DNA from 3 places in the Acidovorax sp. 69 genome. Region 3 is predicted to be linked to each of the others. Evidence: predicted binding sites of a transcription regulator. Region 3 holds the regulator's gene; each other region holds the start of a gene.

Region 1 (5,006 bases), 3.1 Mb from region 3:
TACGCCACCACATCCACATCGGTCAGTGACTGGCCCGAGTCCTTGAGTACCTGCGTCGCCAGGGGCAGCACGCGGCGAATATGGTCGCGGCTGGCCAGCTCGGGCACCACACCGCCATAGGCCTGGTGCATTTCGATCTGGCTGTGCAGCGCGTGCGACAGCAAGGTGGGCACGGCATCGCCCGTAGAGCGGACCAAGGCCACGCCGGTCTCATCGCACGAAGATTCAATACCCAGTATCAGCAGACTACTCATGCCCCGAGTGTAAAACCCGGGGGCCAAAGACCCTTTGCGCCCGTGCGGGGGTCAGAGTCACCAGCGATCCGACCGCATGCGCAGCTCCCAGCTGCCTGCCCGCAGTTCGTACACACCCACGGCGCCGTAGCGCTGCTCGCCTTTGTCATCCCAGGTCATGGTGCCGATCACGGGGGCATAGCCGTTGATGCTGTGCATGGCCTTGGTGATCTCTTTCGGGTCGGCCGACTTGGCCTTCTGGATGGCGGCCGAGAGCACATAGGTGCTGTCGTAGCTGTAATGGCCGCCATAGGCCGGGGGCTTCTTGTAGGCGGCGATGTATTTTTCGAGGAAAGGCTTGCCAGTGGTGAACTCCTTGGCCTCCAGCACCGGCGACGTGGCATAAATGCCCTGCACAATGCCCGCGCCCTTGGTCATGTCGGTGGTTTTGATGGTGTCGCCCCCGAGCAGGCTGACCTTGGTGTGATCGACCTTGCGCAGGGCCTCCAGCAGCGCCAGGGCCTGGAAGTCATTCAGCGTGGAGACAATCACCTCCACCTTGGCCGCTTTGAGTTCGCCAGCGAGTTCGTCAAACGCCACGGTTTTATCGTCGTACGACTTGCGCACCAGCACCTCTTTTTTCTCGGTCTTGAGTTGCTGGGCGGCGCCGTCGGCCAAGCCCTTGCCGTAGGGCGTGCCGTCGTCCAGCGCCGCATAGCGGGTGGCACCAAGCTGTGTGGCCGCAAACGAGCCGATGGCGCGGGCCTGCAGGGTGTCGTTGCCCACCATCCGGAACGTCGTGGGGAAACCCAGCTGCGTGAACTTGGGGTTGGTGGAGATCGCGATCTGGGCAATGTCCTTGGCGGCGTAGATGGGCGCTGTCTCGATGCTCACGCCAGAGTTCAGATGCCCGATGACAGCAACCACACCCGCATCCACCAATTGCTGGGCGACGGCCTTGCCAGTAGCGGCGTCGGCCTTGTCGTCCACCGACACCACCTCCAGCGTCACGCGCTTGCCATCCACCGTGTAGCCCGACTTGTTGAGTTCGTCCACCGCCAGCTTCACGCCATTGAGCAGATCCTGCCCCAAGGCCCCCAGCGGGCCGCTCAGGGGTTGCGCCACACCAATTTTGATGGTGTCCGGCACCTTGCCGCATCCGGTCAGGAGTGCGGCAGTCGCCACGGCGGTCAGGGCCAGGCAGGCCGAGAAGCGGCGCCGGTCGATGTGCTTATTCATGCAAGAAACTCCATGTGTGTATCAAAGTGACGGATGTATATGCGACGCCACCGCCGTGGCGCTATCGGGTATGCCCTCCCGCACCCCGCTGTATTAGCAACTTTCAGGCCCTGCAAGGCGCGCGGCTGCAGGGCACCAGCCCGGATCGGCCTCGCCCGGAATGACGGCGCTCCCCCATTTCCCTCCACGATCCTGCATGCACCGCTTCGGCGCGCCCTTTTACGGCGTAAAAATTGCTTATGCTCAGCGCTATGAATGAGGCTTTGCGCATCGTGGTGGTTGCCCCGGATCTGGCGATTGCCGACCCGAACGACGAACACGCCGTACTCCAGGCGGAACGCTCGCGTGCGCTGCGCATTGGGCTGCTGGAAAACAACTTCAACCTCGTGGCCACGTTGCCCGCCGATGTGTTCCTGAGCGAGCGGATCGCCCAACTCCAGCCCGATCTGATCATCGTGGACGCCGAAAGCGAAGCGCGGGACGCGCTGGAACATGTGGTCATGGCCACACGCGACGAGCGCCGCCCCATCGTGATGTTCACCAACGACGAAGACACGTCGCACGTCAAGGACGCCGTGGCGGCGGGGGTGTCCGCCTACATCGTCGCGGGGCTGGCCCCGCAGCGTATCCGCCCCATTCTGGACGTGGCCATGGCACGTTTTCAGCACGAGCAATCCCTGCGCGCCGAATTGGCCGATGCGAAGACCGAGCTGAAAGACCGCAAAACCATCGACCGCGCCAAGGGCCTGCTCATGCAGCGCCAGGGCCTGAGCGAGCAGGTGGCCTACGAGAAACTGCGCAAGACCGCCATGGACAAGGGCCTCAAACTGGCGGACGTGGCCCAGCGCATGCTCGACGTGATGGATCTGCTGGGCTGAGCAGGTGACCTCCCCCTGAGGCGCAGCGCGCCTCGGTGCAGCGGCCCTTGGCGTGCATCCCGCGCCCGAGCCACGCCCTACTCCACCGGTTTCACCCCAAATGGTGCGCCGCACAAAGGCAGTGCGGCATTCGCTGCACGCACTACCTCCGCACATTTTCAAGCCCAATTGGCCTCCAGCGCTTGTTACACAGGCGCAAGCAGCTATTAATTTTGCAGCAATTCATGCGCCGAACTGGAGCGAGATCGGTACAACAAAGGCTGGCACGCTGCTTGCATCACCTCTTGCAAGACCAATGACGGTCTCACCTCTGACAGCACTGACCCAATGGCGGGCTGGTGCTGACACAAAGCCCCCCAATGGGCTTTGCCACGGACAAAGGCGTCCCTCTTCGAAGCCCGTTTGCGCATGCAAGCAGGCCAGGAGAGGACGCCTTTTTTGTTTTTAACGCACCAAGGAAACGCCCCATGACCGATCTGTTGAAAACCAGCCTCAACCGCCGCACCGTGCTGCAGGCCGCCACGGTGGGTGCTGTGGGTGTGAGCCCGGCCCTGAGAGCGCTCGTCCATGCCCAGGGCTCGGACGCCCCCGAGAAGAAGGAAGTCAAGATCGGCTTCATCCCGCTGACGGACTGCGCCAGCGTGGTCATGGCCTCGGTGCTGGGCTTTGACAAGAAGTACGGCGTCACCATCATCCCCACCAAGGAAGCGAGCTGGGCCGGTGTGCGCGACAAGCTCGTCAACGGCGAACTCGACTTTGCCCACGTGCTGTATGGCCTGGTGTATGGCGTGCACCTGGGCACCGCCGGCCCCAAGAAGGACATGGCCGTGCTGATGAGCCTCAACAACAACGGCCAGGCCATCACGCTGTCCAAGGCGCTGGCCGACAAGGGTGCGGTGGACGGCCCCTCGCTGGCCAAGCTCATGGCCAAGGAAAAGCGCGAGTACACGTTCGCAGGCACCTTTCCCACGGGCACCCATGCCATGTGGATGCACTACTGGCTGGCGGCTGCGGGCATCAACCCGCTGTCGGGCGCCAAGCTCATCACCGTGCCTCCGCCACAAATGGTGGCCAACATGCGCGTGGGCAACATGGACGGTTTTTGTGTGGGCGAGCCCTGGAACCACCGCGCCATCATGGACGGCATCGGCATCACCGCCAACACCACCCAGGACATCTGGAAGGACCACCCCGAGAAGGTGCTGGGCACGTCGGCCGAGTTCGTCAAGAAGAACCCCAACACCACCCGCGCCGTGATGATGGCCGTGCTCGAAGCCAGCCAGTGGATCGACGCCAGTCTGTCCAACAAGATGAAGATGGCCGAGACCGTGGCGGGCAAAGCGTATGTGAACACCAGCGTGGACGCCATCAACCAGCGCATCCTGGGCCGCTACCAGAACGGCATGGGCAAGACCTGGGACGACCCCAACCACATGAAGTTCTTCAACGACGGCGCGGTGAACTTCCCCTACCTGTCGGACGGCATGTGGTTCCTCACGCAGCACAAGCGCTGGGGCCTGCTCAAGAGCCACCCCGACTACCTGTCGGTGGCCAAAGAGATCAACCAGATCGACCTCTACAAGTCGGTGGCCAGCGCCATGAAGATCAATGTGCCCAAGGACGCCATGCGCAGCAGCAAGCTCCTGGACGGCGTGGTGTGGGACGGAAAAGACCCCGCCAAGTACGCCGACAGTTTCAAGATCAAGGCGTAAGCGCCCTTCACCGCAGCCCCACCCGTCGCCCTCGCAAGCCCTGCACACAGGAGAACACCATGGTCAGTGCCGTCTTTCACTCCCCGATGGATCCAGCCCCAGCGGTTGCACAGAATACTATGAATAACGCAGCAAGCAGCACTTCATCCACGAGCGCCAGAAGCCAAAAACAACCGCAAACTGCCCATACTGCACGCCCGGCGGCAGCGGTGGCTGCCGAGCCTGTGGGCCGCGATTGGAGTGCACTGTCGCGCAGCTTCTGGATGGCCGTGCTGCCGCCCCTGTGTGGCCTGGGTCTGCTGGTGGGCCTGTGGGCTGTGGTGTCCACCACCACGGGCAATAGCATTCCCGGCCCGCTGGAAACCTGGAAGCAGGCGCTGGAGATCTTCAGCAACCCGTTCTACCGCAATGGCCCCAACGACCAGGGCGTGGGCTGGAACGTGCTGATGTCGCTCGAACGCGTGGCCGTGGGCTTTGGCATGGCGGCGCTGGTGGGCATTCCGGCCGGCTTCGTGATCGGGCGCTTCAACTTCCTGTCGCGCATGTTCAATCCGCTCATCAGCCTGCTGCGCCCGGTATCGCCCCTGGCCTGGCTGCCGATTGGCCTCTTGGTGTTCAAGGGTGCCAACCCGGCCGCCATCTGGACGATTTTCATCTGCTCCATCTGGCCCATGATCATCAACACCGCCGTGGGAGTGCAGCGTGTACCGCAGGATTACATGAACGTGGCCCGTGTGCTCAACCTCTCGGAATGGAAGATCGCCACCAAGATCCTCTTTCCGGCCGTGTTGCCCTACATGCTGACCGGCGTGCGCCTGGCCGTCGGCACCGCCTGGCTGGTGATCGTGGCTGCAGAAATGCTGACCGGCGGCGTGGGCATTGGCTTCTGGGTGTGGGACGAGTGGAACAACCTGAACGTCAAGAACATCATCATTGCCATCTTC
Region 2 (5,006 bases), 1.9 Mb from region 3:
CAAACTGCTGCGACACGGCCAGCAGCTTGGCACGCGCCTCGCTGCGGCGAGAGAAGGGTTGCCACAGCGGTTCGGTGCCCAGCAGCACGTTGTCCAGCACGGTGAGGTTGTCTGCCAGCGTGAAGTGCTGGTGCACCATGCCGATGCCCGCCGCCAGCGCCGCGCGCGGCTGGCCAGGCGGCAGGGGCTGGCCAAAGACTTCAATGCTGCCTTCGTCTGCCACGTAATGGCCGAACAGGATGGACATCAGCGTGGACTTGCCCGCGCCGTTCTCGCCCAGCAGCGCCAGCACCTCGCCACGTGCCAGAGTCAGGCTGATGCCAGCGTTGGCCACCAACTTGCCAAAACGCTTGGTAATGCCCGACAGGCGAAGAACGGGGGCAGCAGCTTCTGTCATTTATTTCCAGCTCGCCAAGAAGGCTTGCAGCACCTTGGCCGAGTTGGCCGCTGCCAGGCCCATGAAGGTGCCCATTTCGTTCTCGCCGTCGCCGCCACCGGCCAGGTCGCTCAGCGAGCGAAAGGCGATGTACGGCACGCCGTTGCTGTGCGCCACCATGGCAGTGGCGGCGGTTTCCATGTCGAGCACGTTGGCCTCGAAAGTTTTGAATGCGTATTCGCGGAAGGCCTTGTTGTCTACAAACGCCTGGCCAGACACGCCGCTGCCGCCCACCACCAGTTGTGGGCGCTGCTTCAGGCAGGTGGCGGCCAGGCAATGCTCCAGGCCCACGTTCTGCAGGCTGCGGGCGGTGGCCAGCATCTTCGGGTCGGCCTCGAACCAGAACTTCTTGTTGAGCTGGGGGTTGGCGGCAGACCGCACCTCCACGGGGCGTGGGTGCATCATGCCGAAGGCGGACATGGTCAGCTCGCTTTTCATCCAGACGGGGGCGCTGTACTGGCCGGGCGTGTCTTCACGCGCCATCAGCCATTCCATGTACTGGCCCCACTGCGCGGGCACGGTCACGTCGCCAATGTGCAGGCGGAGGTTCACGCCGCCGGCAATGCCGCTGAAAACAATGTGGCTCACATTGAACCGGTCCAGCACCAGCTGGGTGTTCATGGCCGCGTTGGTCATGCTGATGCCCGACAGGAAGACGACGACAGGCTTGCCTTCGAGCGTGCCCGTGGTGAAGTCCACACCGTTGACGCTGTGTTTGACGGGCTGTTGCACTTTGGGCAGCAGCACCGTCAGCTCGGGCGCAAAGGCGGAGATGACGGCGATGCGGGGTGTGTCATCCAGCCGCACAGCAGTCTTGCTAGGCGCGGGCGGGGGCGGGGGCGCAGCGCAGCCTGCCACCACGGCGGCCAGGGCCATGGCGCCCAGCAGGCGGGTGTACCGGGTCATCCGTGAAGGCTGGGGTTGGCAGGTTGTAAGCATGCGGCGGCGCTTTGAGAAGGAAACAGAGAACAGGAAAAACAAACAGGCCACCGCGTTGTAGAGGTGGCCTGTTCGCAAGAAGAAAGCGGGCGGGGGCCCGCCACACCCAGTGTTACTTGGCCGTCGACTTGGGCTGGCTGTCGTCCACCTTCACGGTGAACTTGCCGGCCAGGATGTCGGCCTCTTTGGCCTTGACCTTGGCGACGATGTCGGCGGGCACTTTTTTCTCGAAGGTACCCAGCGGCGCCAGCTCAGAGCCCTTGTGCTTCATCATCGAATACGGGCCGTAGTCCTCGGGCGTGAACTTGCCTTCTTTGACCAGCTTCAATGCGCGTTCGATGCTGGGCTCCATGTGCCACAGGGCCGATGCCACCACGGTGTCGGGGTACTGCTCTTGCGTGTTGATCACGTTGCCGATGGCGAGCTTGCCTTTTTCCTTGGCGGCATCCGACACACCAAAACGCTCGGCGTAGAGCACGTCGGCGCCTTTGTCGATCATGGCAAAGGTAGCTTCCTTGGCTTTTGGTGGGTCGAACCAGCTGTTGATGAAGGTGATGGTGAACTCGACCTTGGGATTCGTCTCTTTCGCGCCCGCCATGAAGGCGTGCATCAGGCGGTTGACCTCGGGGATGGGGAAGCCTCCCACCATGCCGATCTTGTTGGACTTGGTCATGCCGCCCGCAATCATGCCGGACAGGTAAGCGGGCTCCTGGATGTAGTTGTCGAACACGCTGAAGTTGGGCGCCTGCGGCTTGCCCGACGAGCCGAGCAGGAACGATGTTTTGGGGAAGTCTTTGGCCACCTTGCGGGCGGCGGCTTCTACCGCAAAGGCCTCGCCCACGATGAGCTGGTTGCCACCGGTGGCGTACTCGCGCATCACGCGTTCGTAGTCGGCGTTGCTGACGTTTTCGCTGGCCTTGTATTCGATCTCGCCACGGGCTTCGGCGGCCTTCAGCGCCTTGTGGATGCGGCTGACCCATTGCTGCTCAAAGGGCACCGTGTAGATCGCCGCGACCTTGGTCTTGGACTGCGCTGTGGCCAAAGAGGGTGCCATTGCCATGGCGGCCGAGAGGGCCATGGAAGTGCAGAGCAGGCGTCCGGTGAAGATGCGGCGAGTGGTCATGGTGGGGGTCCTTTAGACAAGCAAACAAGGAAGTGGGATTTGCCATTACCAAGCAAGGAGCGCGCCAGTGGGCCGGGGACTTGGGCAAACCGCAGGCAAGTCTGCCAGAGGAAAGCCACCAAGTGGTAAAAAATGTGACGGCTTGATGAGGCCCCATGCAAAAAGCCACCTCCAGGCGATGAGGCCTTGCGGTGGCTGGTGTGGGTGGCGTGGCGCCGTGCGCTTATTTGGTGCCAAAAATGCGGTCGCCCGCATCGCCCAGGCCCGGCAGGATGTAGCCATGGTCGCTCAGCTCGCGGTCGATCGCGGCGGTGAAGATCGGCACATCGGGGTGGGCTTTTTGCATGGTGGCGATGCCTTCCGGTGCAGCCAGCAGGCACACGAACTTGATGGAGCGGGGGTTGAGCTTCTTGAGGCGGTCCACGCAGGCAGAGGCAGAGTTGCCGGTGGCCAGCATGGGGTCGACCACGATGATGTCGCGCTCGTCCATTTCGGCGGGCATCTTGAAGTAGTACTCCACGGGCTGCAGCGTGGCCGGGTCGCGGTACAGGCCGATGTGGCCCACACGGGCGCCGGGCACCACGTTGAGCATGCCGTCCAGAAACCCGTTGCCCGCGCGCAGGATGGACACCAGCACCAGCTTCTTGCCGTCGATCATCTGGCCGGTCATGGTCTCCAGCGGGGTCTCGATCTGCACGTCTTGCAGCGGCATATCGCGCGTCACCTCGTAGGCCATCAGCGTGGACAGCTCGCCCAGCAGGCGGCGAAAGCTGTTGGTGCTGGCGTCCTTTTTGCGCATGAGCGTGAGCTTGTGCTGGACCAAGGGGTGGGTGATGACGGTGACGTTACTCATGGGAAACCTGAAATGAGGGCCGAGGGTCCTGCGCCTTGGCACAGCCAAACCTCTACCAGACAGTAAAAAAAGTGTGGGCTAGTCTGCCAGAAACCGGGCGTAGCGCGACAAATCCACGTTGCCGCCGCTGATGAGGATGCCCACACGCGCCCCATGCACGTCCACATTGCCGTGCTGTGCCCCGGCAAACGCGAGCGCGCCTGTGGGTTCCACCACGATCTTCATGCGTTCGGCAAAAAACCGCAGGGCCTCGACCAGCTGCTCGTCGGTGGCGGTGACCATGTCGTCGGCCAGGCGCTGGATGATGGGGAAGGTGAGTTGGCCCAGCGCCTGGGTCTGCGCTCCATCGGCAATGGTGTGGGGTGTGGGGATCTGCACCACATGGCCTGCGCGTACCGACTGCTGCCCGTCGTTGCCCGCCTCGGGCTCAACGCCCACCACGCGGCAATGAGGGGCCAGTGCCTCGGCCGCCAGCAGGCTGCCCGCCAGCAGGCCACCACCGCCTACGCACACAAACAGGTAGTCCAGGTCGGGCACTTCCTCGAAGAGTTCTTTGGCCGCGGTACCCTGACCGGCAATGACCTGTGGGTGGTCGTAGGGCGGCACCAGGGTCATGCCGCGTTCCAGGGCCAGGTGGCGGCTGATGACCTCTCGGTCTTCGGTGTAGCGGTTGTAGGTAACGACCTGCGCGCCGTAGTCGCGTGTGGCGGCCATTTTGGAGGCGGGGGCGTCCTCGGGCATGACGATGACGGCTGGCATGTCGAGCAGCCGGGCCGACAGTGCAATGGCCTGGGCGTGGTTACCCGCCGAGAAAGCCAGCACACCGCGCTCGCGCTGCTCGTCGGTGAACTGGGCCAAGGTATTGAACGCGCCCCGAAACTTGAAGGCGCCGGTGCGCTGCAGGTTCTCGCACTTGAAGAACAGTTGTGCGCCCAGAAGGGTGTCGGCGGTGGTGGAGCGCAGCACGGGCGTGTGGTGTGCCATGCCCTTGAGGCGGTGCGCGGCGACTGCCACGTCGTCGTAGGTGGGGGGGGTGAGGCTGAGCAAGGTCATGGCGACGGCATCCTTGTGGCTGGGGGCGGGCGGTGGCCTGCTCCCGTGTGCATCAGATGATAGCCCGTTGCCTTGCCATTTCAAGCAAAAAGACCCGCAAGCGCCGGTAGCGTTTGCCTGAGCAGCTATAGATTTTGATACCGCAGCAGCGTCAGGCCCGGTATCGTTCAGCCCAGTTCGCTGAACCGTTTCAGCGGTGTGAGCGCCGGGAACTCTCCCGCGCGCTTGTGCTTCATGGCTGTGACCGATTCGCGCACATGCTTGTTGCTCCAGATGGCGCCTTGCAGCCAGCCCATCTGGCGCAGGCTGTCTTCCACGCTGTGGTCGCGCGCGTAGTTCACGGCCTGTTTGGTGCCCCAGATCGCCACGGGGGGTTTGGACGCGATCTCCTTCGCGCATTGCAAGGCGGCGGCGACCATGGCTTCCTGGGTGTCGAACACTTCGTTGACCAGACCGTAGCCGAGGGCCTTGGCGGCACTCAGGCGGCGGCCGGTGTAGGCCAGCTCTTTGACCACGCCCAGCGGGATGAGCTTGGGCAGACGCTGCAGGGTGCCCACGTCGGCCACCATGCCGATGTTGATTTCCTGGATGCAGAAGAACGC
Region 3 (5,006 bases):
GTGCCGCTGCCGCAGCAGGGGTCGTACAACGGCTGGGGGTTGTCACCGTGCGGGTCCCAGCCGCTGGCGGCGATCATGGCAGCGGCCAGGGTTTCTTTCAGCGGCGCGTCGCCCTTGTCCTCGCGCCAGCCGCGCTTGAACAGCGGCTCGCCCGAGGTGTCGATGTAAATCGTGGCTTCGTCGGTGGTCAGGTGCAGGTGGATGCGCACGTCGGGCCACTGGGTGTTCACATCGGGCCGCACACCGCTCTTGGCGCGGAAGCGGTCGGCCACCGCGTCCTTGACCTTGAGGCCCGCGAAGTTCAGGCTCTGCAGCGGGCTGTGCTGGGCGGTCACCTCGACCTTGAAGGTCTGGCGCGTGGTGAACCAGATCTCCCAGGCCACGTCACTGGCGGCGGCGTACAGGTCGTTTTCAGAACGGTAAGGGCGGTGGGCCAATTGCACCAGCACGCGCTGGGCCAGGCGGCTGTGCAGGTTGAGCAGCAGCGCATCGCGCCACGAGGCACGCAGCAGCACGCCGCCACGGCCCATGAGCAGGTCTTGCCCCGTGAGGCCGGTGATGGCGTGCACCTCGTCGGCCAGAAAGCCCTCGACGCCGGCGGCGCAGGGGAGGAAAAGTTGGAGTTGGTTCATAAGACTGGCCGAAAGGATACGCGCTCAGCCTCTCAGGCGCGCAAAAGCAGCAATTGGCGGATGGACTCGGGGATGGGCGCCACCTTGCGGTCGGCCTTGCCAATGAAAACGATGCCGATCTTGCCGCGCGCCACCTCGCGGCCCTCGGCCTTCTCGGTCATGCGAAAAACGAGGTCAAAACCGTAGCGATTGAAGTCCGCAGGCGCCATCTCCACCCGCATGGTCTCGCCGTGGAAACCTTCCGACTTGTACTGCGCCACGATGTCGCCCACCACGATGGACAACCCACCCACATCGGCCTCGGGGTAACCCAGCGACTGGAAGAAACGCACGCGCGCCTCGGACACCAGGCTGAGCAGTTGCGCGTTGTCCAGGTGGCCGCCCTGGTTGACGTGGCTGATGTAGATCTGCATTTCGGTGGAAAAACCGAAGTGCGCAGGAAGGTCGAAAACGATGCGGGCCATGGTGGAGCGGCGGGTAGAAGGAGAAATAGCAGAACGGAAAAACCAGGTGGGCGCACCCACCTGCCAGCACATCTACAGCGCCTTGCGCAGATTGGCTGGCGCAATTTTGAGCGCCTCGCGGTACTTGGCCACCGTACGGCGCGCGCATTCAATGCCCTGCTCCTTGAGCATTTCAGCGATCTGGCTGTCGGACAGCGGCTTGGCGGGGCTTTCTGCCGCGACGAACTGTTTGATGAGGGCGCGCACGGCGGTGCTGGATGCATTGCCACCCGTCTCGGTGCCCAGGCCCGAACCAAAGAAGTATTTCAGCTCGTAGGTGCCAATCGGCGTGGCCATGTACTTGGCGGTGGTCACGCGGCTGATGGTGGACTCGTGCAGGCCCAGCTCGTCGGCAATGTCGCGCAGCACCAGCGGGCGCATGGCCAGTTCGCCATGGGTAAAGAAGTTCTTTTGCCGCTCGACGATGGCGCGCGACACCCGCAGGATCGTGTCGAAGCGCTGCTGGATGTTCTTGATGAACCAGCGCGCTTCCTGCAGGCGCTGCTGCATGCCCTGGTGGCCCTCGCCGCCTTTGTGGCCGCGCAGGGCGCCGGCGTAGATGTCATGCACGCGCAGGCGCGGCATGACGTCGGGGTTGAGTGCGACGATGAAGTTGTGCTGGCCATCACGCCCATTGGCGCGCCCCGCTTTGCGCACGATGACGTCGGGCACGATGATGTTGCGCTCCACATCGACAAACCTGCGGCCTGGGCGCGGTTCCAGCCGGGCAATCAGGGCCATGGCTGCGCGCGTGCGTTCTTCGCCACTGCTGCCGCCTTCGCTGCAGGCCTGGGTCAGGCGGCGCACGTCGCGCCGGGCCAGCATCTCCAGCGGCTGCTGGCAGATGCGCAGTGCCGTTTGCACCGTGTCAGGGTCGGCATCGCTGTCTTCATCCTGCGCCAAGGCGTTGAGCTGTAGCGTGAGGCACTCCGCCAGGCCGCGTGCGCCCACACCCACAGGCTCCAGGCTTTGCAGCAAACGCTGCGCCACAGTAAAGCGGTGCACCAGCTCTTCGATCTGTTCCAGATCCTCGGGGCCCGCCAGGCTGACGGCCAGCTCTTCCAGGGGGTCTTCCAGATAGCCGTCGTCGTTGAGCGACTCGATGAGAAAGCGCAGCGCAGCGCGGTCGATCTCGGACAGGCGCAGCGCCAACGCCTGGCGGTGCAAAAAAGCGGTCAGCGATTCATGGGAGCGGGCCAGCTCGGTGGCGTCGGCCTCATCGCCTTCGGAGTCGTTGCGCGTGCGGGCAGGGGCATCTCCGCCCCACTCGGCGTCGTTGGGCGCCATCTCCACGGTACCGTCGCCGCTCCAGTCGGGCTCGTCGGAGCCAGCGCTGGAGACTTCAGCATCATTTTGGCTTTCAGTGCTTGTGCTGCTTGCGCTAGTAGCTCCTGAAAAAATAGCATCGTCCGCGCTGTAGTCATCGGCCTGTGCGGGCGTGTCGGCCGCTTCCAGGCCAAACTCTTCGCGCGGAGCTTCGTCGGCATTGCGTTCGAGGAACGGGTTTTCGTCGAGCATCTGCTCGACTTCCTGCGAGAGTTCGAGCGTGGACAACTGCAGCAGCCGGATCGACTGCTGAAGCTGGGGGGTCAGTGCAAGATGCTGCGAGACGCGCAGCGAGAGACCTGGCTTCATCACATGCGGAAATGTTCGCCCAGGTACACCCGGCGCACTTCGGCGTTGTCCACGATCTCGGACGGCGTGCCCTGCGCCAGCACGCGGCCGTCGCTGATGATGAAGGCGTGATCGCAGATGCCCAGGGTCTCACGCACGTTGTGGTCCGTGATCAGTACACCGATGCCCCGCGCTTTCAGGAAGCCGATGATGCGCTGGATCTCGATCACGGCGATGGGGTCGATGCCCGCAAAGGGCTCGTCCAGAAGAATGAAACGCGGCTGGGTGGCCAGGGCGCGAGCGATTTCAACGCGGCGGCGCTCACCGCCCGACAAAGCCATGGCGGGCGAGGCACGCAGGTGGTCCACGCGCAACTCTTGCAGCAGGGCCGTCAGGCGCTCTTCAACGGCGTCACGTGAGAGCGGCTGGCCGTCATCGCCACGCTGCAACTCCAGCACGGCGCGCACATTCTCTTCGACCGAGAGCTTGCGAAAGATGGAGGCTTCCTGAGGCAGGTAAGACAGCCCGAGCCGCGAGCGGCGGTGGATGGGCATATGGGCCACCGATTGGCCGTCGATGCGGATGTCGCCCTCATCACTGCGCACCAGACCCACGATCATGTAGAACGAGGTGGTCTTGCCCGCGCCGTTGGGGCCGAGCAGCCCCACGACCTCGCCCTTTTGAACCGTGAGTGACACGTCCTTGACGACCTTGCGGCTGCCATAGGACTTGGCCAGGTGCTGAACTTCCAGTCGGCTGCCGGCCTGGGAGTCAGGGCCGGAACGGTCAGGCGGCGCGCTCACTTCGCGTCGCCGCCAAGGCTGTTGCTGGGCCGCAGCACAGGGGCTGACGAAGGCAGTGCCGGCACCGGTGCTGTCGCGCCGGGCTTGGGGTCCTTGGGCGCGAGCACCGCGCGCACGCGGCTGCCGGAGGCTGGGGCGTCGCCCGCTGCATTGGCTGCAGGGGTCCGCTGGCCATCCACAGTGAACACATCGGTGAGGTTGTTGTAGACGATCACGGCGCCCGTGATTTCGTCGCTGAGCATCGCCCCACGGTAGCGGCGCAGCTCGGCACGGGTAATGAAGCGCACGTTGTCGGCCTTGCCGTCGTACTCGATGACTTCGCTCTCGCCTTCGATGAACTCATCAGGCACCCCGGCCAGCGTGTCGCGTTTTTGGCGGAAAAAGGCCCGTTTACCGGCCTCCGCCGTGACTACGCCATATTGATAGCCATCAGCATCCTGGCGCACATCCAGCCGCGCACCGCGCAGCACGATGGTGCCCTTGGTCATGACCACGCGGCCCGAAAACACGCTGGTCTGCTTGAGTTCATCGTGGCGCAGGGCATCGGCCTCGATGTTCATCGGTTTGGCGCGGTCTGCCTTTTCGGCGTGCGCCACGCCCAAGGGGCCAAGCAGGGCTGCGAGCAAGAGAAGGGGGATGAGGCGATGGTTCATAGGGCACGAATCTTGCAATCATTGTATCCACCCGTTGGCCTTCACCACGAAAAAAGCCCGCTTGTGCGGGCTTTTGAGGGGGTGCCAGACGGTAGGCGGCAGCTTAACGTCAGCCTTTGCGGGCCGTGGTGGCCAGGTATTCCACCACTTGCAACACGGTTTGCATGCTGCCAGCCATGGTGCCGTCTGTGTAGAACTTGCCAGCAACACCCATCGAAGGCACGCCCTCCACCCCGTAAGCGTCCTGCAGCTGCGAAGCGCGACGGACCTGATTGGACACGCCGAAGGAGCCGTAGACCTCCTTGAACTTGGCGACATCCACGCCTTGCTGGGTCACCCAGGCCAGGATTTCATCGTCCTTGGCCAGCTTCGCCTTCTCCACATGGATCGCACGGAACACCTTGGCATGCAACGCTTCGAGCTTGCCCATGCCTTCGAGCGCGTAGTAAAGCTTTTGCTGTGGCACAAAGCTGGCGTTGAACGCCACGGGGACACGGCGGATGCTCAGATCCTTGGGCGCCGCTTTGACCCAGGCGTCCAGCGTGGGCTCGAACGCATTGCAATGGGGGCAGCTGTACCAGAAAAACTCGATCACATCGGTCTTGCCAGCGGGCGCGTCGGGCGCCACGGGCTTGTCCAGCCGCTTGAAGTCCTTGCCCTCCTTGAACTGGCGGGCCTGGGCCAGCGCGGTGTTGGCCACTGGCAGCGTCAGGGTGGTAGCAGCAACTGCGGAGGCGGCGGACAAAGAAAACTCACGGCGTTTCATGACAAAGACTCTCCTGGTTCGGGTATGGGGGTGTG

What was found. Region 3 encodes sigma-54, which starts transcription at its own class of promoters, with help from an activator protein. Its sites were predicted from a motif close to TGGCANGNAANCTGCTTT; they were not measured.
Region 1: the regulator sigma-54 is predicted to act here: its motif matches at 2,612-2,629, upstream of CLU85_RS16420 (CmpA/NrtA family ABC transporter substrate-binding protein).
Region 2: the regulator sigma-54 is predicted to act here: its motif matches at 2,548-2,565, upstream of CLU85_RS10895 (BMP family protein).

What each region holds. Positions count from the first base shown of each region.
Region 1 is NZ_PGEP01000001.1:3,575,049-3,580,054, forward strand. Features, by position in the region: gene tsaD (tRNA (adenosine(37)-N6)-threonylcarbamoyltransferase complex transferase subunit TsaD) at 1-254, opposite strand, end outside; gene CLU85_RS16410 (branched-chain amino acid ABC transporter substrate-binding protein) at 312-1,472, opposite strand; gene CLU85_RS16415 (ANTAR domain-containing response regulator) at 1,724-2,350, shown strand; gene CLU85_RS16420 (CmpA/NrtA family ABC transporter substrate-binding protein) at 2,818-4,062, shown strand; gene ntrB (nitrate ABC transporter permease) at 4,122-5,006, shown strand, end outside.
Region 2 is NZ_PGEP01000001.1:2,372,292-2,377,297, forward strand. Features, by position in the region: gene CLU85_RS10885 (ABC transporter ATP-binding protein) at 1-397, opposite strand, end outside; gene CLU85_RS10890 (5'-methylthioadenosine/S-adenosylhomocysteine nucleosidase) at 398-1,342, opposite strand; gene CLU85_RS10895 (BMP family protein) at 1,488-2,498, opposite strand; gene upp (uracil phosphoribosyltransferase) at 2,722-3,351, opposite strand; gene CLU85_RS10905 (threo-3-hydroxy-L-aspartate ammonia-lyase) at 3,430-4,404, opposite strand; gene CLU85_RS10910 (enoyl-CoA hydratase-related protein) at 4,572-5,006, opposite strand, start outside.
Region 3 is NZ_PGEP01000001.1:488,289-493,294, reverse strand. Features, by position in the region: gene CLU85_RS02260 (class I SAM-dependent RNA methyltransferase) at 1-632, opposite strand, end outside; gene CLU85_RS02255 (thioesterase family protein) at 665-1,096, opposite strand; gene CLU85_RS02250 (RNA polymerase factor sigma-54) at 1,169-2,770, opposite strand; gene lptB (LPS export ABC transporter ATP-binding protein) at 2,770-3,552, opposite strand; gene lptA (lipopolysaccharide transport periplasmic protein LptA) at 3,549-4,205, opposite strand; gene CLU85_RS02235 (thiol:disulfide interchange protein DsbA/DsbL) at 4,315-4,971, opposite strand.